Regions from separate parts of the Streptomyces sp. NPDC015532 genome, predicted to be linked through region 2. Evidence: riboswitches for the same ligand, from Rfam matches in the RefSeq annotation. Region 2 holds a riboswitch; each other region holds the start of a gene.
The links. A riboswitch is a leader RNA that binds a small molecule or an ion and turns the genes downstream of it on or off. The one in region 2 is predicted to bind thiamine pyrophosphate.
Positions count from the first base shown of each region.

Region 1: another riboswitch for thiamine pyrophosphate. It lies ahead of ACF07B_RS29325 (purine-cytosine permease family protein); the one in region 2 lies ahead of thiO (glycine oxidase ThiO).
Region 3: another riboswitch for thiamine pyrophosphate. It lies ahead of ACF07B_RS23080 (thiamine ABC transporter substrate binding subunit); the one in region 2 lies ahead of thiO (glycine oxidase ThiO).
Region 4: another riboswitch for thiamine pyrophosphate. It lies ahead of thiC (phosphomethylpyrimidine synthase ThiC); the one in region 2 lies ahead of thiO (glycine oxidase ThiO).

Region 1 covers NZ_JBIBSY010000011.1:236,739-241,882, forward strand. The annotation lists gene thiD (bifunctional hydroxymethylpyrimidine kinase/phosphomethylpyrimidine kinase) at 155-952, opposite strand; gene ACF07B_RS29325 (purine-cytosine permease family protein) at 1,018-2,418, opposite strand; TPP riboswitch at 2,410-2,504, opposite strand; gene ACF07B_RS29330 (alpha/beta fold hydrolase) at 2,853-3,674, shown strand; gene ACF07B_RS29335 (phospholipase) at 3,979-5,144, shown strand, end outside.
Region 2 covers NZ_JBIBSY010000001.1:1,077,818-1,082,961, reverse strand. The annotation lists gene ACF07B_RS04585 (Rv2175c family DNA-binding protein) at 1-62, opposite strand, end outside; gene ACF07B_RS04580 (NAD(P)/FAD-dependent oxidoreductase) at 127-1,365, opposite strand; gene ACF07B_RS04575 (hypothetical protein) at 1,398-1,775, opposite strand; TPP riboswitch at 1,828-1,940, shown strand; gene thiO (glycine oxidase ThiO) at 1,938-3,104, shown strand; gene thiS (sulfur carrier protein ThiS) at 3,101-3,301, shown strand; gene ACF07B_RS04560 (thiazole synthase) at 3,305-4,099, shown strand; gene pknB (Stk1 family PASTA domain-containing Ser/Thr kinase) at 4,391-5,144, shown strand, end outside.
Region 3 covers NZ_JBIBSY010000007.1:248,677-253,820, forward strand. The annotation lists gene ACF07B_RS23065 (tetratricopeptide repeat protein) at 1-471, shown strand, start outside; gene ACF07B_RS23070 (hypothetical protein) at 570-887, shown strand; gene rlmN (23S rRNA (adenine(2503)-C(2))-methyltransferase RlmN) at 1,155-2,261, shown strand; TPP riboswitch at 2,349-2,454, shown strand; gene ACF07B_RS23080 (thiamine ABC transporter substrate binding subunit) at 2,531-3,628, shown strand; gene ACF07B_RS23085 (ABC transporter permease) at 3,775-5,144, shown strand, end outside.
Region 4 covers NZ_JBIBSY010000005.1:187,894-193,037, forward strand. The annotation lists gene ACF07B_RS18345 (VOC family protein) at 1-170, shown strand, start outside; gene thiC (phosphomethylpyrimidine synthase ThiC) at 229-2,049, opposite strand; TPP riboswitch at 2,042-2,198, opposite strand; gene ACF07B_RS18355 (YibE/F family protein) at 2,270-3,778, shown strand; gene ACF07B_RS18360 (SsgA family sporulation/cell division regulator) at 3,863-4,300, opposite strand; gene ACF07B_RS18365 (IclR family transcriptional regulator) at 4,402-5,144, opposite strand, start outside.

The DNA.
Region 1 (5,144 bases), on a different contig from region 2:
GGCGTCCGGCTGCCCGGACGGCCGGTGCCGGAAGGAGGCGCGGTCGTCCCCGAACGACGGCCGGCGGCCGGGAAGAGGGCGGTCGCGCCGGGATCGCTGGCGGCGGCCCGGACAGGAGGGGTCGTGCCGAACGACGGGCTGACGTCGGGCCGGGTCAGCCGTTCCGGCGCTGTCGCCACCCGTGGTCCACCGGTCCGATACCGGCACCGAGCGCGAAACCGGCCTCGATCGCGGCGGTCACGTACGCCTTGGCCCGTCGTACGGCCTCCGGTACCGAGAGTCCCTCGGCCAGGCCCACCGCGATGGCCGAGGCGAGCGTGCACCCCGTGCCGTGCGTGTGCCGGTTGTCGTGGCGGGGCGCCCGCAGCCAGTGCTCGGCCGTTCCGTCGGTGAGCAGATCGACGGCCTGGCCCGGCAGATGACCCCCTTTCACCAGCACCCACCGGGGACCGAAGGCGAGCAGCAGCCCGGCGGCCCGGCGCATGTCCGTCTCGTCGTCCACCTTCAGCCCGGTGAGCTGAGCGACCTCGTCGAGATTCGGGGTGGCCACGGTCGCCCGCGGCAGCAACCGGGTCCGTACGGCGTCCAGCGCGTCGTCGGCCAGCAGCCGGTCCCCGTGCTTGGAGACGCTCACCGGGTCCACGACGACCGGGGCGCCCACGTCCGACAGCAACTCGGCGACGGTGGCGACCAGTCCGGGCGACGAGAGCATCCCCGTCTTCACGGCCTGGACGCCGATGTCGTCGACGACACTGCGGTACTGGGCCCGTACCGCCTCCTCGGACAGCTCCCAAGCCCCCTGCACACCCACGGAGTTCTGCGCGGTCACGGCGGTGAGCACGCTCATCCCGTGGGCGCCCAGCGCGAGCATGGTCTTCAAGTCGGCCTGGATTCCCGCGCCTCCGCCGGAATCGGAGCCGGCGATCGTCAGGACGCGCGGCGGGGTGGGCATGAGGTGTTCCTCTCGGATACGGCCACGGGCCCGAAGCCCTGGACCGGCGGAGCGACGGGCGGCCCTCAGACGCGGCGGCGCAGCCGCAGCGGGGCGTAGAGGGCGAGGGCGACGAGGAACGCGACGTAGTAGGAGAGGTCGGCGCCGTGCAGCGCGTCGGCCACCGGACCGACGTACAGGCCCGTGTCCATGAACGGCACGGCCGCGCCGAATGCCGCCACGAAGGCCACCAGCGACGGCCATGCGGAGCGCGGACGGGACATCTCGGCGGCGACGTCGACCGGGGCGTCCCCGCGCTCCCGCCCCCGGGCGATCCAGTCGACGACGACGATGGCGACGAACCCGGGAATCCAATAGCCCACGAACAACAGCACGTTCTGGAAGCGGGCCGTCGTGTCGGCGGCGTGCATCCACAGCACCAGCGGGAAGCCGAGCGCCGCGGCCAGGGCGGCCGCCAACGGGCGCGGAATCCGCACACCCAGGGTCTGGAGGGCCAACGAACCGCTGTAGTCGTTCATCGCGTTGCTGCACACCGCGGCGAGTGCCACGGCCAGCAGCCCGAACGCTCCTGCGGCGCCACCGCCCAGCAACGCGTCCACGCCCGCCGCTGTCTGGTCGGTCAGCACCGACGCGCCCCACAGCCCGAGGACCTGCACACCGACGAAGGACGCGACGAGCCCGAGCAAGGTGCACCAGAACATCCGCGGCCGGGACGTCGAACGCGGCAGATAGCGGCTGAAGTCACCGGCGTACGGCGCCCAGGACAGCGAGAGGCTCAGCGCGATGGTGCTGGTGAGCACGAACGCGCCGGCGCGGTCGGCGCCCGTCGCGGACCCGGTCGTCGCGGGGTGGACCCCGTCGAGCATCCGCCAGGCGATCGCCGCGAAGGCCACGGCGAGCACGAACGTCATGACGATCTGCAGGCGGTGGACGGCTTCGTAGCCGAGGACACCCAGGGCCCCCTGAGCGGCCATCATGACCAGCACGCCGAGCCAGAACGGCCAGCCGCACAGCCGCGCCAGCGCATCCCCGCCGAAGAGGCCGATCAACGCGTCCCAGGCGACCGAGGACAGCCACTGGAGCATCCCGGGCAGCACCACCGCCCGGCCGAACGCGAGCTGTGCGAGCGGGAGTTGGCCGGTGCCGGTGAGTCCGCCCCAGGTGCTGAGGTAGGCGGTGGGCAGGGCGCCGAACACGGTTCCGAGGACGACCGCGGCGAGCGCGGTGCCGAAGTCCAGGCCCAGCGCGATCCCGATGGTGCCGGTGAACACGCCCGTCATCGTCAGGTTCGGGGCGAACCAGACGGTGAACAGGCGCCCGGCCCCGCCGTACCGGTTGCTCTCGGGGACCGGCTCGATGCCGTGCCCCTCCACCCGAAGGTCACCGGGTGCGGCGGGCATCCGTCCGTCGAAGACGGCAGGCCGGGTGTCGGCGGGCAGCCCGCCGGGAACATGCGCCCATGGCATGGAAGACATCCCTCCGCCAGTATGAACTGGTTCAGGTTCGACGGGTGTGATCTCAGCCCTCGGACGGGGCACCCCGTGTCCGGTACGACGGACACACTAACCGCTCCTCGCGACCGAGCGGCAGTGGGTCCCCGGGCGGAACCCGTGCTCGGCTCCCGTGCGCGGAGGGCGGCGCCACCACCGGGACACGGACCGGACCGTCCGGGAGCCGTCCGGGGCCCGTGACCCCGGCGCCTCTTCGAAGGCGTCGCCTCATGGGGTCACACACCCGGGCCGGAGCGCGCCCGCGCGCGCTCCGGTTCATTCGAACGGCGCGACCGGGCCGGTTCGCAGCGCGGCGTGTGCCGCCCCTCGGTACTGTCGGAAGTGATCGCCGCTCGCTCTTCGCTCCCGGGTCCCGGACCCGGCGGCCGGGCGGAAGGAGGCAGGGTGCCGTGACCGTGATCTCCCTGAAGTCCGCGCAGGTGGGGGAAGGTCTCGTCCTGCCGTACGCCGAGGCCGGCTATCCCAGTGGTACGCCGGTCGTCTTCGTGCACGGTCTGGCCGACTCCTGGTGGTCCTTCGAACCCCTCCTGCGGCGCCTTCCGGCGTCCCTGCACGGATACGCGCCCACGCAGCGCGGGCACGGCGACGCCGGCCGGCCCCCGGAGGGCTACGGCCCGGACGACTTCGCCGCCGACCTCGTGGACTTCCTGAACGCGGTCGACATCCCCCGGGCCGTCCTGGTCGGGGCGTCCAGCGGCGGCGTACCGGCCCGGATCGTCGCAGGCAGCCACCCCGACCGCATCGCGGGCCTGGTGCTGCTCGGTGTCCCCGGCACCCTCACGGACAAACCGGCGGTGACCAGGCTGGCCGGCGCCGTGGAGGAGCTGACCGATCCCGTGCCCCGCGCGTTCGTCGAGGACTTCCTGGCCGGCACGGTGACCCGCCCGATCGCCCGGGGGTTCGTGGAGACCATGGTGGAGGAGAATCTGAAGCTTCCCGCGTACGTCTGGAAGGACACGGCCCGCGGACTCCTCGACGCCGATCTCCGCGCGACGCTCGCGGGCATCCTGGTGCCCACACTCGTCATCTGGGGTGAACAGGACGAGTTCCTGCCCCGGGAGGACCAGCAGACCATCCTGGACGCGGTGCACGGCGCGGAGTTCCTCGCCTACCCCGAGACCGGCCACTGCCTCCACTGGGAGCAGCCCGAACGCGTGGTCGCCGACATCACCGCGTTCGTCACGCGGATCGAGCATCCCGGCACGCGGTAAGGGCACCTGACCTCGCGCGGAGGGTGAACGGCGGTCCGTCCGAGCCGCGTCGGAGGTGATGCGAGGGGGCTCTCGGGGGCATGCGTCGCCGCCCGGGCGACACCGTGTCCGGGGCGGGCCGCGCGGGGCCGGGCCGGGGCGGACCGGGGGCGAGGCCGGGCCCAGGGCGGGGACGGACCGGGGGCCGAGGTGAGGGCCAGGACCGGGGTGGGGCCACGTCCCGTGACGCGATCCGACCGCTGTCCCCCGACGCCGGGTCTCTGCATGGCATGCTCATGCTCCCCACAGGAAGGGATCACGTGCCATGAGACCGAGCCGACGCTCCCTGCTCGCCGCCACCGCCGTACTGGGCTCCGTTTTCGCCGTCCCCGCGCCAGCCGGTGCCGCCCAAGTCCCCGTTGCGGGAACCTATTTCGTCCAGAGCGCCGTCACGGGACTGAACGCCGCCGACAGCGCGGGCGCGGTCGTCCAGCACAACCCCAGGGGAAACGAGGACCGCCAGCAGTGGACGCTGCGCCAGAGCGGTTCCTCCTCCGTGCTCGAAAGCACGGACAGCGCGGGCAGTTGCCTGGGCCGCTCGGGCGACCAGGCCCGGACCGTGGCCTGTACGAGCGCCGACGCCGCCTGGGAGGTGACGCCGGGCGGCACCGACCGGTACACGCTCAAAGCCCCGGGTTCGGAACGGTACTTGACGGTCACCGACAGGTCCTCGGGCTCCAACTACCCGGCCCAGCTGGCCATCGGCTCGGCCGGCGCTCTCGCCTCCTGGTACCTCACCCCGGCCCAGCCCGTGACCCGGCCGATGCCGCCCCAGGATCAACGAACCCTGGACCAGGTCACGTTCCTCACCGCCCACAACGCCTACGCCAACGGCGTGGACGGCGGATTCGCCCCGCCCTTCGTCAACTTCGTACCCAATCAGAAACGCGGTATCGATCAGCAACTCGCCGACGGCGTGCGAGGGTTCATGCTCGACCTGCACCAGACCCCCGACGGTGCGATCCTGTGTCACAACAGCTGCACCCTCGTCAGCAGGCCGGTCGCGCTCTGGGTCGACCTCCAGCGCATGGTCGACTTCCTCAAGCGGCACCCCGACCAGTTCGTCACCGTGTTCCTGGAGGACTACGTCGATCCGGGTGTCCTGCGTTCCGAACTCGCCCGCGTGAACGGTCTGTCCGACGTCCTCTACCGTCCCGACGCGACCGGCGTGCGCGAGAACGGCTGGCCGAAGCTCGCTGATCTGACCGCCGCAGGACACCGCATGCTCATCTTCACCGACCACAGCCGCTCGTCCGACGAGTCCGCCGGACTGACCCGGGACAGCTTCGGTGTCATGTACCAGCGTGAGTGGACCGTCGAGAACTACTGGTCGATGGGCTCGGGCCTCGGCTCCTCCGACTGGTCCTGCTACAGCCGCTGGTACGACGCGGGCACGAACGTACCGCTCACCCGCACGGAGAACGGCTTCCG
Region 2 (5,144 bases):
ATGTCGGGGAGGGTGAGCCAGGCGGGGACGAGAGCATCGATCTTTGCGTCAATCTCGGTCACGGGACAAGCGTGCCATCCCGCACCGACAGTCGGAAGCCGAGGGCGTCCGACCTGGGGTGACGGATCAGGTCGCGGCGGCCTTCAGCGGCCTCGACGCGTCCGCGAGCAGCTCCGGATCCATGGTGGCGCCCGCCTCGATCAGCTTGCGGCCCTGGGCGAGGTCCCTCGGGCGGCCCACCGCCAGGAGGGCGACGAGCCGTGTCTCGCGCAGCCAGCACACCGACCAGGAGGCGCCCGAGGGGGCGCCGCGCCAGACCAGGGTGTCGGCGGACGTGTGGTGGCCGGCGTACTGCACGAAACGGCCGAACTGCTCGGACCAGAAGTACGGCACGGGGTCGTAGGCGGCGGGCGTCTCGCCGACGATGTTCAGGGCGACCGTGCGCGGGCCCTGGAGGGCGTTGTCCCAGTGGTGGACGAGGAGGCGTTCCTCGTAGCGTCCGGACGGGAAGGAGGCGCAGTCGCCGACCGCGTAGACGTCCGGCAGGGAGGTGCGCAGGTGGTCGTCGGCGACGATCTCGCGGTGGGCGCCGAGTTCGATGCCGGAGCCGGCGATCCAGGCCGTGGCGGGCCGTGCGCCGATCCCGACCACGACGGCGTCCGCGGGCACCCGGGAGCCGTCGTCCAGGACGACCGCGCCGGGCTCGACGCGCTCCACGCGCGCGCGGGTCCGCAGCGAGGCCCCGCTGTCCGCGTACCAGGCGGCCATCGGCGCGGCCACCTCGGCCGGCAGCGCCTCGGCGAGCGGCCGGTCGGCGGCCTCGACGACCGTGACCGCGCAGCCGGCCTCACGCGCGGCCGTGGCGAACTCGGCGCCGATCCAGCCCGCTCCGACCACCACGATGTCGTGCTGCCGGGCGAGAACCGGGCGCAGCCGGTCGGCGTCGTCCAGGGTGCGCAGCAGATGCACGCCGGGCACGCCTTCGGCGCCGGGGAGCCGGATCGGTTCGGCGCCGGTGGCGACGACCAGGACGTCGTACGGGACGGGCCCCGCGTCCGTGTCCAGTTCGTGGTCGCCGGGGCGCACGCCGAGCGCCTCGCTGCCCAGTCTGAGGTCGATGTCCAGGGCCTCGAAGTCGACGTCGAAGGCGGAGCCCTCGGCCTTGCCGAGCAGGACGGCCTTGGACAGCGGCGGCCGGTCGTACGGCTGATGCGGCTCCGCGCCGATCAGCGTGACGGTGCCGGTGAAGCCCTGTTCGCGCAGGGCGACCGCGGTCTGCACCCCGGCCATGCCCGCGCCCGCCACGACGACCCGTCGTGCCGCGGGCCTCTGCGACGGTGCCTGTGCCTGCGTCTGATCGCTCACCTGATCACCATAGACACCTGACCATTCGTCAGTCAGTGGACGGGCTCGGTGACCTGGTCCACACGACAGGTCCCGCGCGGTTCCTCCACCACGCTCGTCCCGGTGCCCGGCCGGGACTCCCACGTCCAGGTCTCCTCCAGCCGCAGGCGCCCGTCGGGCAGTTCCACGACGAGGGACACGCAGTGGCCGGACGCGGTGGTCCCGTCGCGTCCGAGCTGTACGTACCGGAAGTCGAGGCGGTCGCCCTCGCGGGTGCCGACGAGGTGTCCGCGGACGACGTCGCCGCCCGTGTAGTCGGCCCACACCACGCCGTCCTCCTCGTGGTAGGTGAACCGGGTGCGGGTACCCACCTGGCCCGGCGCCTGGTCGGCGACGGGGGCGAGCAAGAGGCCGTCGAGCGGTCGCGCCATGGGCGGAGGCTCCCTTACTGAGACGGTCGGGGGCGGGCTAGGGTGGCCAACGTAAAGCACTCGCGGGAGCCCGGACGCACCGGGCTGAGAGGGAGGCTGGACGGCCTCCGACCGTACGAACCTGATCCGGGTCATGCCGGCGAAGGGAGGGGCTGGACGCCCATGCCGTCTGCACGTTCGTCGGACGTCCTCGTCGTCGGGGGCGGAATCATCGGTCTGGTGACGGCCTGGCGGGCCGCGCGGCGCGGGTTCACGACCGCCCTCGTGGACCCCGAGCCGGGCGGCGGGGCCGCGCAGGTCGCGGCCGGGATGCTGGCCGCCGTGACCGAGCTGCACTTCGGCGAGGAGACCCTGCTGGGCCTCAACCTCGCCTCGGCGCGCCGCTATCCGGACTTCGCCGCCGAGCTCACCGAGGCCACCGGCCAGGACCTCGGCTACCGGCGGAGCGGCACGCTGGCCGTCGCGCTGGACGCCGACGACCGTGCCCATCTGCGCGAACTGCACGCGCTGCAGGTCCGGTCGGGGCTGGAGTCGGAGTGGCTGAGCGGCCGTGAGTGCCGCAGGCTGGAGCCCATGCTCGCGCCCGGCGTGCGCGGGGGTCTGCGGGTGGACGGCGACCACCAGATCGACCCGCGGCGCCTCGCGGCAGCCCTGGTCACGGCGTGCGAGCGGGCCGGGGTGGTCATGCACCGGACCTGGGCGGAGCGTCTGAGCGTCGTACGGGAGCGGGCCGCCGGGGTCCTCACCGCGGACGGCACCGGACTCGGCGCGGGTCAGGTGGTGCTCGCCGGGGGCAGCCTCAGCGGGCGCCTGGCGGGCGTCCCCGACGACGTCGTACCGCCGGTGCGCCCGGTCAAGGGGCAGGTGCTGCGGCTGACCGTGCCGGGGCGGTACGCGCCCTTCCTCCATCGCACCGTGCGGGCCGTGGTGCGCGGCAGCCACGTCTACCTGGTGCCGCGCGAGAACGGCGAGCTCGTGGTGGGCGCGACCAGCGAGGAGCTGGGCTGGGACACCACGGTGACGGCGGGCGGCGTGTACGAACTGCTGCGCGACGCCCACGAGCTGGTCCCCGGGATCACCGAGCTGCCGCTCACCGAGACCCGCGCGGGGCTGCGCCCCTGCTCGCCCGACAACGCGCCGCTGCTCGGTCCGAGCGCGCTGGACGGGCTGCTGCTGGCCACCGGACACCACCGCAACGGTGTGCTCCTGACGCCGGTGACCGGTGACGTGCTGGCCCACGCCCTTGCCACCGGTGAACTCCCCGCCGAAGCCCGCCCGTTCACCCCCCTGCGCTTCGGCGCCACGGCCCGCACGGAGCTGCACGTATGAACATCGTCGTCAACGGGGAGCGGCGGCGGATCGCCGAGGGAACCGCTCTCGACACGCTCGTCGCGACCCTCACGCCGTCGTCGTCCGGGGTGGCCGCGGCCCTCAACGAAACCGTCGTCCCGCGCGCGCAGTGGCCGTCCACCTCGCTCGCCGAGGGCGACCGCGTCGAAGTCCTCACCGCCGTCCAAGGAGGCTGACCCATGGCAGACGACCCCTTCGTCCTCGGCGGTACGACCTACGCGTCCCGGCTGATCATGGGGACGGGCGGCGCGCCCAGCCTCGACGTGCTGGAGCGTTCCCTGGTGGCGTCCGGCACGGAGCTGACGACGGTCGCGATGCGGCGCGTGGACGCCTCGGTGCACGGCTCGGTCCTGTCGGTGCTCGGCCGGCTGAACATCCGTGTCCTGCCGAACACGGCGGGCTGCTACACCGCGGGCGAGGCCGTGCTGACCGCCCGTCTGGCGCGCGAGGCGCTGGGGACCGATCTGGTCAAGCTGGAGGTCATCGCCGACGAGCGGACTCTGCTGCCCGATCCGATCGAGCTGCTCGACGCGGCGGAGACGCTGGTCGACGACGGCTTCACCGTGCTGCCTTACACGAACGACGACCCGGTGCTGGCGCGGAAGCTGGAGGACGTCGGCTGTGCGGCGATCATGCCGCTCGGCTCGCCCATCGGGTCCGGGCTCGGGATCCGCAACCCGCACAACTTCGAGCTGATCGTCGAGCACGCGCGCGTGCCGGTGATCCTGGACGCGGGAGCGGGCACGGCGTCGGACGCCGCGCTCGCGATGGAGCTGGGGTGCGCGGGGGTGATGCTGGCCTCGGCGGTGACCCGGGCCCAGGAGCCGGTCCTGATGGCGGAGGCCATGCGGCACGCGGTGGAGGCGGGGCGTCTGGCGCGGCGGGCCGGGCGCATCCCCCGGCGGCACTTCGCCACGGCGTCCTCTCCGGTGGAGGGCAGGGCGGCACTGGACCCCGAGCGCCCGGCGTTCTGACCGAGGCCCCCGCGCCGCCGGATGCGCTCGTCGGATGCGCGGCGGCTCGCGCGCCGGTTCCTGCCTCGGTCTCGGTGTCGGATTCGGCGTCGGATTCCTCGGCGGTTTTTGGCCGGTCCGGCGTGCGGGTTGTCGCGTTGTGGCCTTGCGGTGACAGACAGGGCCTGATCGGACATCTGCCCTACGAACAGATATTCGGGCGGGCGGTGTGCGTCACAGCTCGGCTGCAGTCGAGCCCCTGTATCGGCCGAACGGGACCTCGTGACAGTGGCGGCTCGTAGACTCACCTGCGTGGATACGACCCTTCAGGACCCGCTTGTCGGACACGTGCTCGACGGCCGCTATCGCGTCGACGCACGGATCGCGGTCGGCGGGATGGCCACGGTCTACAGGGCCTTGGACACCCGTCTGGACCGCGTGCTCGCGCTCAAGGTGATGCACCCGACGCTGGCCGCGGACGTCTCGTTCGTCGAGCGCTTCATCCGCGAGGCCAAGTCGGTGGCACGGCTGGCGCACCCCAATGTGGTGCAGGTCTTCGACCAGGGGGCGGACGGGTCGTACGTCTATCTGGCCATGGAGTACATCGCCGGGTGCACCCTGCGCGACGTGCTGCGCGAGCGCGGCGCGCTCCAGCCCCGGGCCGCGCTGGACATCCTGGAGCCGGTGCTCGCCGCCCTCGGCGCGGCCCACCGCGCCGGGTTCGTGCACCGCGACATGAAGCCGGAGAACGTCCTGATAGGGGACGACGGCCGGGTCAAGGTCGCGGACTTCGGTCTCGTCCGCGCCGTGGACACGGTGACCAGTACGACGGGCGCCGTCCTCGGCACCGTGTCGTACCTCGCCCCCGAGCAGATCGAGCACGGCACCTCCGACACCCGGGTCGACGTCTACGCCTGCGGGGTCGTCCTCTACGAAATGCTCACCGGCGCCAAGCCGCACACCGCCGACTCCGCCGCTCAGGTGCTCTACCAGCACCTCCACGAGGACGTGCCGCCTCCGTCGGCCGCCGTGCCGGGCATGGCGTACCCGCTAGACGAGCTGGTCA
Region 3 (5,144 bases), on a different contig from region 2:
CTGCAAAGCCGCAACAACCTCGCCTACGCCTACCGGGCGGCGGGGGATCTGGGGCGTGCCATTCCCCTGCTGGAGGCCACCCTCGCCCAGTACGAGGAGGTCTTGGGTGATGCCCACCCCGACACTCTGAGCAGCCGTAACAACCTCGCCGGCGCGTATGAGTCCGCGGGGGATCTGGGGCGTGCGATCTCCTTGTTCGAAGCCACCCTCGCCCAGCACGAGGAGATCCTGGGCGCGACCCACCCCAACACCCTGACCAGCCGTAACAACCTCGCCGGCGCCTATTACGCGGCGGGGGATCTGGGGCGTGCGATCCCCCTGTACGAGGTCACCCTCGCCCAGCGCGAGGAGGTCCTGGGCAACACCCACCCCGACACCCTGCAAAGCCGCAGCAACCTCGCCTACGCCCGCCAGAAGGCCAGAGCTATGAAGAACGGAAGTACAGCAACGGAAGTACAGCAACCTCATTGACCAAGGCTGTACCTCAAAGGCCGTCCACGGCTGATGGAGACCACGTCCGCCCTTTCAACGCAGTAGTCCCGGGCTCGTAGGCCGGTCATGATCTGCCTATGGACGAATACAACGGGCCAGGGCGCCGCCCCGACGTGCCGGGGCAGTCGCCGGAGGAAGTCTGGACAGCGACGCTTGCACTCCTCCCTCTGGGGGCCTCCGTCACGGGAGAGGTGATCGGACGTCAGCCCTTCGGCGTCTTCATCCGGGTCGACGGAGTTCCGAACGCCCTGGCACTCGCCGAGATCATGACCATGCCCGAGGGGATGCGGTTGCCCATTCTCGGGGCACGCATCCGCGGTGAGGTCATCGAGCACGCTGAGCACAATCACCAGGTGAGGCTTCGGCTGGACGGGTCTGGGACGGCGCTTGGGTGATCACGCCCCTGTGCCGGGTCATTGAGCCCGGCTCGCGCGCGCTCCCGTTTCGGCCGGCGCACGTCGTGCTGCGCCATGGTGAACCTGCCGATGACGTGGTGACTGAGCGCATCGATCTTTGAGGACATGTGGCGCGGACAGCGATCGCCGGGCCGCCTGTGGGCGTGGAAAGTTGACCGGCGGTGTGACAGTAGACACCGGAGGGTGACGGGTCCCTCGTTCATCTGACCTGGGCGGCCCCAAACGATCTGCGACACTGGTACAGCCATGCCTAAGCCCGGAGAACTCACCTTTGTCGCGCCGCGCGGAGCTCAGAAGCCGCCGCGGCACCTTGCCGATCTCACGCCCGCCGAGCGCAAAGAGGCGGTTGCCGCGATCGGTGAGAAGCCGTTTCGTGCCAAGCAGCTCTCGCAGCATTACTTCGCCCGGTACGCGCACGACCCCGCCGAGTGGACGGACATCCCGGCCGCCTCGCGCGGCAAGCTCCAGGAAGCGCTGCTTCCCGAGCTGATGACCGTCGTGCGGCACCTGTCGACCGACCAGGACACCACCCGCAAGACGCTGTGGCGGCTCTTCGACGGCACGCTCGTCGAATCCGTGCTGATGCGCTACCCGGACCGGGTGACCATGTGCATCAGCTCGCAGGCGGGCTGCGGGATGAACTGCCCGTTCTGCGCCACCGGGCAGGCCGGTCTCGACCGGAACCTGTCCACCGGCGAGATCGTGCATCAGATCGTCGACGGTATGCGGGCGCTGCGTGACGGCGAGATCCCCGGTGGCCCGGCGCGGCTGAGCAACATCGTCTTCATGGGGATGGGCGAGCCGCTCGCCAACTACAAGCGGGTGGTCGGAGCGATCCGGGCCCTGACCGACCCCGAACCGGACGGCCTCGGGCTCTCGCAGCGCGGGATCACGGTGTCGACGGTCGGGCTCGTCCCCGCCATCAACCGGTTCGCGGACGAGGGCTTCAAGTGCCGCCTCGCGATCTCCCTGCACGCCCCGGACGACGAGCTGCGCGACACCCTCGTCCCCGTGAACACGCGGTGGCAGGTGCGCGAGGTGCTGGACGCCGGCTGGGGATATGCGGACCGGTCCGGACGGCGCCTGTCCATCGAGTACGCGCTGATCCGCGACATCAACGACCAGGCGTGGCGTGGGGACCGGCTCGGGCGCATGCTCAAGGGCAAGCCCGTGCATGTCAATCTCATCCCGCTGAATCCGACCCCGGGCTCGAAGTGGACCGCGTCGCGGCCCGAGGACGAGAAGGCGTTCGTCGAGGCGATCGCGGCCCATGGCGTCACGGTCACCGTCCGGGACACCCGGGGGCAGGAGATCGACGGAGCGTGTGGTCAGCTCGCGGCGACCGAGCGGTAGTCTGAACCGAGTCGGCCCGTGCGGTCGTCCGGCATCGTGATGGTCGGACAATCCCATCGTCCGGCATCTTCACCGTCCGACATCTTCATATTCCGACAGGGGAGCGCCACAGCGCTGAGAGTGCGGGACAGACCGCAGACCCTCTGAACCTTGCCCAGGTCATTCTGGGTAGGAAGTTCGGTCGTTACTCAAGCTGTTGCGCCCTGCCCGGGAACCGTCAGAGGTCCCGGGCAGGGCCGCGTCTCTTCCTGGTCACCCAGGAGGAATCAGTGATCACCACCATCAGTGGCGGCAGGCGGCTCGCGGCCACGGCCCTCGGGCTCGGTCTCGTCGCGCTGCCCGTGCTGTCCGCGTGCGGTTCGTCCGACGCGTCCGGCTCGGGCGACGCGAAGACGGTCACGCTCGTCAGCCACGACTCGTGGCTCGTGTCGAAGAGCGTGCTGGCGGACTTCGAGAAGCAGTCCGGCTACAAGGTCCGCGTCCTCAAGGACGGCGACGCCGGGCAGGCCGTGAACAAGGCCGTCCTGACCAAGGACAACCCCCAGGGCGACGTCTTCTTCGGCGTCGACAACACCCTGCTCTCCCGCGCGCTCGACAACGGGCTGTTCCAGCCGTACGAGGCCAAGGGCGCGGACCAGGTCCTCCCGGAGTACCGGACCGACCAGGGCAAGCACCGGGTCACGCCCGTCGACACGGGCGACATCTGCGTCAACTACGACAAGGCCTGGTTCAGCGAGCACAAGCTGGCGCCGCCGCGGTCCTTCGACGACCTGGTCAAGCCCGCGTACAAGAACCTCCTCGTCACCGAGAACGCCGCCACCTCCTCGCCCGGCCTCGGCTTCCTGCTCGGGTCCGCCGCGCAGTACGGCGACAAGGGCTGGGAGGGCTACTGGACGAAGCTCAAGGCCAACGGCGTGAAGGTCGTGGACGGCTGGGAGCAGGCGTACAACGAGGAGTTCTCGGGGTCCGCCGGCGGCAAGAAGGCCAAGGCCGACCGCCCGCTCGTCGTCTCGTACGCCTCCTCGCCGCCCGCCGAGGTCATCTACGCCGACCCGAAGCCCGCCACGGCCCCGACCGGGGTCGCGGACGGCACCTGCTTCCGGCAGGTGGAGTACGCGGGTCTGCTCAGCCACGCCAAGAACGCCAAGGGCGGCAAGGCGTTCCTGGACTTCCTGCTCACCAAGGAGTTCCAGGAGGACATGCCGCTCAACATGTTCGTCTACCCGGTCCGTGAGGGCGCGCGCGTGCCCGCGGAGTTCACCCGGTTCGGTCCGCAGGCCAAGGATCCCGAGACCCTGGCGCCCGCGAAGATCGCCGCCGACCGCGACCAGTGGGTCAAGTCGTGGACCTCACTCGTACTGAAGTAGCCGGCGAGGTCGGCGGGACCGATCCGGGCGGCGGGACCGACCCGGTCGGCGGGACCGGCCGGGTCGGCAAGACCGGCCGGGGCGGCGACGCCGGTCCCGCGGCCGCGCTCGGCGCGCGTCGGCGGGCCGCGGTGCGGTTCGGGCTGATGGTCCTGCCCGTCGCGTTCTTCGCGGTGTTCTTCGCCTGGCCGGTCGCCGCGATCGTCTCGCGCGGGCTCCACGGGGACGGCGGCTGGGAGCTCGGCCGGATCTGGGACGTGGCGACCCGGTCCGACATCCGGCACGTGCTGTGGTTCACCACCTGGCAGGCGCTCGCCTCGACGGCGCTCACGCTGCTGGTCGCGCTCCCCGGCGCGTATGTCTTCGCGCGCTTCGATTTCCGGGGCAAGCAGATCCTCCGGGCCGTGGTGACGGTGCCCTTCGTGCTGCCGACCGTGGTCGTCGGCACGGCGTTCCTCGCGCTGGTCGGGCGGGGAGGGCTGCTCGACGAGCTGTGGGGCGTACGCCTGGACACCACCGTGTGGGCGATCCTGCTCGCGCATGTCTTCTTCAACTACGCCGTCGTCGTACGGACCGTCGGCGGGCTCTGGTCGCAGCTCGACCCGCGCCAGGAGGAGGCCGCGCGCGTGCTCGGGGCCTCGCGTCTCGCGGCCTGGCGCAGGGTGACACTGCCCGCGCTCGGGCCCGCCGTGGCCGCCGCCGCCCTCATGGTCTTCCTCTTCACCTTCACCTCGTTCGGCGTGGTGCAGATCCTCGGCGGCCCCACCTTCTCCACCCTCGAGGTCGAGATCTACCGGCAGACCTCCGAGATCTTCGACCTCACGACGGCGGCGGTGCTGACGATCGTCCAGTTCGTGGCCGTCGGCGGGATCCTCGCCGTGCACGCGGCGACCGTACGCCGGCGGGAGACCGCCCTGCGGCTGGTGGCGCCGGACACCACCGCGCGCCGGCCGCGCGGCGCCGGACAGTGGGCGCTCCTCGCGGGCGTGCTGGTGAGCATCGCGGTCCTGCTCGTGCTGCCGCTCGCCGTCCTCGTCCAGCGCTCCCTCGGCGCACCGGGACTCGGCTACTACCGGGCCCTGGCCGACGACGACGGAGGTGTCTTCCTCGTCGCCCCGATCGAGGCGGTCGGCAACTCGCTGGAGTACGCGCTCGCCGCCACCGCCATCGCGGTGCTGATCGGCGGTCTGGCCGCCGCCGCTCTCACCCGGCGCGCGGGCCGGCTGATGCGGGGCTTCGACGCCCTGCTGATGCTGCCGCTCGGCGTCTCCGCGGTGACCGTGGGCTTCGGGTTCCTCATCGCCCTGGACGAGCCGCCGCTCGATTTGCGCGCGAGCTGGATCCTCGTACCGCTGGCCCAGGCGCTGGTGGGCGTCCCCTTCGTCGTACGGACGATGCTGCCCGTGCTGCGCGCGGTGGACGGGCGGCTGCGGGAGGCCGCGGCCGTCCTCGGGGCGTCGCCGTGGCGGGTGTGGCGCGAGGTCGATCTGCCGATGGTGCGCCGGGCCCTGCTGAT
Region 4 (5,144 bases), on a different contig from region 2:
CCGTGGAACCTCTGGACTGGGACCAGGTCATCGCGTCGGGATCCTTCACCGTGCTCGAGGGGCCCGTGGAACGCTTCGGCGCGCGGGGAAACGCCACCTCGGTCTACGTCCAGGACCCGGACGGCAACACCGTCGAACTGCGCTGGTACCCGCAGGACGTCACCCCGTGACCCTGCCGAGGGCGGCGGTCCGGGTGTGTGCCCCGGACCGCCGCCCCCTTGGAACAGCTCAGTCGGCCAGCGGCAGGTACACGCGGTTGCCCGCCTCGGCGAACTCCCGGGACTTCTGAAGCATGCCCTCGGAGATCTCCTCGGCGGAGGCGCCGTCGGCCACGTCACCGCCGAACCGCTCGTTGATGCTCTGGCTGATCTTCATCGAGCAGAACTTCGGCCCGCACATGGAACAGAAGTGGGCTGTCTTGGCGGGCTCGGCCGGCAGCGTCTGGTCGTGGAACTCCCGCGCCGTGTCCGGGTCGAGAGCCAGGTTGAACTGGTCCTCCCACCGGAACTCGAAGCGGGCGTCGGAGAGCGCGTCATCCCATTCCTGCGCACCTGGGTGCCCCTTGGCGAGGTCGGCTGCGTGGGCGGCGATCTTGTAGGTGATGACGCCGGTCTTGACGTCGTCACGATCGGGCAGGCCCAAGTGCTCCTTGGGCGTGACGTAGCAGAGCATGGCCGTGCCCCACCAGGCGATCATCGCGGCACCGATGCCGGAAGTGATGTGGTCGTACGCCGGCGCGACGTCCGTCGTCAGCGGACCGAGGGTATAGAACGGAGCTTCATCACAGATCTCCTGCTGAAGGTCGATGTTCTCCTTGATCTTGTGCATCGGGACATGTCCCGGGCCTTCGATCATCGTCTGTACCTGAAAACGCTTCGCGACCCTGTTGAGTTCCCCGAGCGTCCTCAACTCGGCGAATTGCGCCGCGTCGTTGGCGTCCGCGATGGAACCCGGCCGCAGCCCGTCGCCGAGCGAGTAGGTGACGTCGTACGCGGCGAGGATCTCGCAGAGTTCCTCGAAGTTCTCGTACAGGAACGACTCCTTGTGGTGCGCGAGGCACCAGGCGGCCATGATCGAGCCACCGCGCGAGACGATGCCGGTCTTGCGGTTCGCGGTGAGCGGCACGTACGCCAGGCGCACGCCCGCGTGAACCGTCATGTAGTCCACGCCCTGCTCGGCCTGCTCGACGACGGTGTCCTTGTAGATCTCCCAGGTCAGCTCCTCGGCCCGGCCGTCGACCTTCTCCAGCGCCTGATAGAGCGGCACGGTGCCGATGGGGACGGGGGAGTTGCGCAGCACCCATTCACGCGTGGTGTGGATGTTGCGGCCGGTGGACAGGTCCATGACCGTGTCGGCGCCCCAGCGGGTCGCCCAGGTCATCTTCTCGACCTCCTCCTCGATGGAGGAAGTCACAGCGGAATTGCCGATGTTGGCGTTGACCTTCACCAGGAACCGCTTGCCGATGATCATCGGCTCGATCTCCGGATGGTTGATGTTCACGGGCAGCACGGCTCGGCCCGCGGCGATCTCCTCCCGCACGACCTCGGGGGCGACGTTCTCACGGACCGCCACGAACTCCATCTCGGGCGTGATCTCACCGCGCCGCGCGTAGGCGAGCTGGGTCACCGCCTGCCCGGCCCGCCCCCGGCGCGGCTGGCGCGGCCGGCCCGGGAAGACCGCGTCGAGATTGCGCAGCCCTCCGCGCGGGGACGTGTGCTTGATCCCGTCGTCCTCGGGACGGACGGGACGGCCCGCGTACTCCTCGGTGTCACCGCGGGCGATGATCCAGCTCTCACGCAGCGGTGCCAGCCCCCTGCGGACATCGGTGTCGATGGACGGATCGGTGTACGGGCCGGAGGTGTCGTACAACGTCACCGCCTGCCCGTTGGTGAGGTGCACCTGGCGAACCGGCACCCGCAGATCGGGGCGAGTACCCCCGACGTATGCCTTGTGCCAGCCGATCGACTGCCCGTCCTGGCCGTTCGAGGACGGCGGGGAAACCCCGTCCGTCCGGCTGGAGGCAGGCGTGCGTACATCCTTGTCGGTCATGAGACCTACTCCCTACGCCGGCATTACCCGGTAACAGGTTCAGCGGTCGACGCAGCGGCTTCCGATCGCCGATGTTTCATGTGAAACATCGCGAAGACGGAGGTCAGCGCCCTCTCAGCCCGGTGCTCCGAGCTCCCGCGTGTGCAAAGGTGCCCCCACGCTAGCGTCATGTCTGGCGCGGTGAACAGAGGGCCCTTGACGTTCTTGCGATGATCGGGCGGTGACGACGACCCGGCAGCATCCGTTCCCTCCGCCCGAGCCACCGCGCCGTCCCGGCTCCGACGGCGGCCCTGGGCACGGCTCCGGCATCGGTCATGGACACGAGCAAGAGCACGGGCACGGCCACGGACCGGACGGTGATCATCAGGGTTCGGGCGACGGGCACGGGCCGGGTCCCCGCCGCGGGCACGACGAGCCGGTGAGCGCCGGGCACGGACATTCCCACAGCCACGGCCCCGCGGCGCCGGTCTCCAAGCAGCTGCGCAAGGTCATCGCCGCGGTACTGATCCCCTTCGCGGCCGCGGTCGTCGTGGGTCTCGTGGTGCTGTGGCCCGGCGGCGCGCCGGCCCACGAGCGCACCGGTGTCGGGTTCGACCGGCAGACCCAGCAGGCGACCGTCACGAAGATCGACCAGGTGGACTGCAAGTCCGTGAACGCCTCCTCGGGGGCCGCGACGGGCGGCTCCGCCGCCGGGGATTCCTCCGCTCAGTCCGGGAAGGGGGGAGAGTGCAAGAAGGCGACTGTCCGCATCGACACCGGCAAGGACCAGGGCCGCACGTTCACCGAGGTCGTTCAGCCCGATCAATCACGGCAGTTGCACCAGAGCGAGAAGGTCGTCGTCGCGTACGAACCCTCCGCCCCCAAGGACCTCCAGTACTCGGTCACGGACGCGAACCGGAAGCTGCCCCTGACGCTGCTCGCCGTGATCTTCGCGGTGGTCGTCGTGGTGATCGGCCGGATGCGCGGCATCATGGCGCTGGTCGCCCTGGCCATCAGCTTCGTGATCCTGAACTTCTTCATCCTGCCCGCGATCCTGGAGGGCTCGAACCCGCTGCTCGTGGCCGTCGTCGGGTCCAGTGCGATCATGCTCATCGCGCTCTATATGTGTCACGGTCTGTCGGCCCGGACGTCCGTGGCAGTGGTCGGCACCCTGCTCTCACTGGTGCTGATCGGGCTCCTCGGCTCGGTCTTCATCGACTGGGCCGTGCTGACCGGCAACACCGACGACAGCACCGGCCTGATCCACGGTCTGTACCCGTCCATCGACATGAGCGGCCTGCTGCTGGCCGGCGTCATCATCGGTTCGCTCGGCGTTCTGGACGATGTGACGGTGACGCAGACGTCCGCGGTCTGGGAACTGCACGAGGCGAACCCGACGATGGGCTGGCGCGGCCTGTACCGCGCGGGTATCCGTATCGGCCGCGACCACATCGCGTCGGTCGTCAACACGCTCGTCCTGGCCTACGCGGGCGCCGCGCTGCCGCTCCTGCTGCTCTTCTCGATCGCCCAGAGCAGCGTGGGCACCGTCGCCAACAGCGAACTGGTCGCCGAGGAGATCGTGCGCACGCTGGTCGGATCGATCGGTCTCGTCGCGGCGGTCCCCGTGACGACCGCGCTGGCCGCGCTGGTGGTCGCCGCGGACCGCGAAGGCGGCGCGCCCGTCCCCGCGCAGCCCGCGGCCGACAGGACGCCGGCACGGAGCGGTAAGGGACGCCGCCGCAAGCACTGAGCCCTCACGCAGCGACGCGGAAACCATCCTGCACCGGCGCCCCTTGTGAGGAAGCGTTACGCCGCTTCGCGGGCCGCCGACGCTTCAGCCCGCGCTCTGCTCCTCCGTGAGGATGCGGTCGAGCACCGCGTCGAGCGAGGTGTCGAAACCTTCGAGGGAGCGTTCCTGCCCGAGCGGCACGAGCCTGTCCGTCCGGTCGAGAAACGCGACGAGCGGCGCGGCCCCGGACCGGAACAGCGCGTGATCGCCGCCGACCTGAAGCCGGATCAGCACCTCGCCGAGCGCCTCCGGGTCGGACGGGGCGATGTGCACATCGCCGTCACCACAGGGCCCGCCCACCCCGTCGACAAGCAGTTCCCGCCCGAACGCCCAGGTCACGGGGGCGTCGCCGGGCAAGTGGAAGGTCAGCCGCACGGCGTACGGATCACAGGTCTCGTATCGCAGCTCGACAGGAATGCGGAAGGACAGCTCCTCGGACACGAGGAAGCTCATCATGACCTCTGCCTGCACCGACTCACGCATCGCCTACCCCGTCGTTTGCCGTCGACTGGCCAGGATTCGTCCCACCTGACACTGCTGGAAATATTGCTCAACGTGCATGCCGCATTACAAGGAGTGAGTTTTCAGATACTGATAGAGATGGCGAGTGTTCCTAACAGCCTGCCGACCTCGTCCTGCAGTTGCCGTGCCACGGGCAGCAGCCGGTCGCCCTGGTGGGACGGGAGGGAGAAGGCCACGACCGCGGCCGAACTGCCCGCGGTGACGGGGATCGCCGCGCAGACCGTGCCCAGCGCGTACTCCTGCCGCTCGATCACGGGTTCCATCCGGCCCGCCCGTTCGAGGCGCCGCAGCAGCCGGTCCTCGTCACGCACCGTGTACGGCGTGAGCGTCCGCACCGGGTAGCGGTCGAGGTGGTCACGCCGGGACTTGTCGTCCAGCTGAGCCAGCAGACACTGGCCGACCGCGTGGGCGTGCCCGGTCTCGCGGAAGTCGGCCCACTCCTCGACCGCCGGGTTCGCCGGTGTGTCGACGACACACATGACCTCGATCTCACCGTCACGGTAGACCGCGTAGTACACGGGTGCGCCGATCGCGTCGCGCCAGTGCGCGAGAGTGTCTCTCACCGTGCTGCGACGTTTCTGCCGGGCGCCGCTGCTGCTCAGCCGCTCGGCGGCCTCGCCCAGGAAGAACAGCCCTCTGTCACGCCGCAGATAGCCCTCGTGGACCAGGGTGCGCAGCAGGTGGTAGGCGGTCGGCAACGCCAGCCCTGCCTCCCGGGCGAGCTGCTTGGCGGGGGCGCCCTGCTCCCGCGAGGCGACGGCCTCCAGCAGCCGCATCGCGCGCTGGACCGAGCCGATCAGCGTGG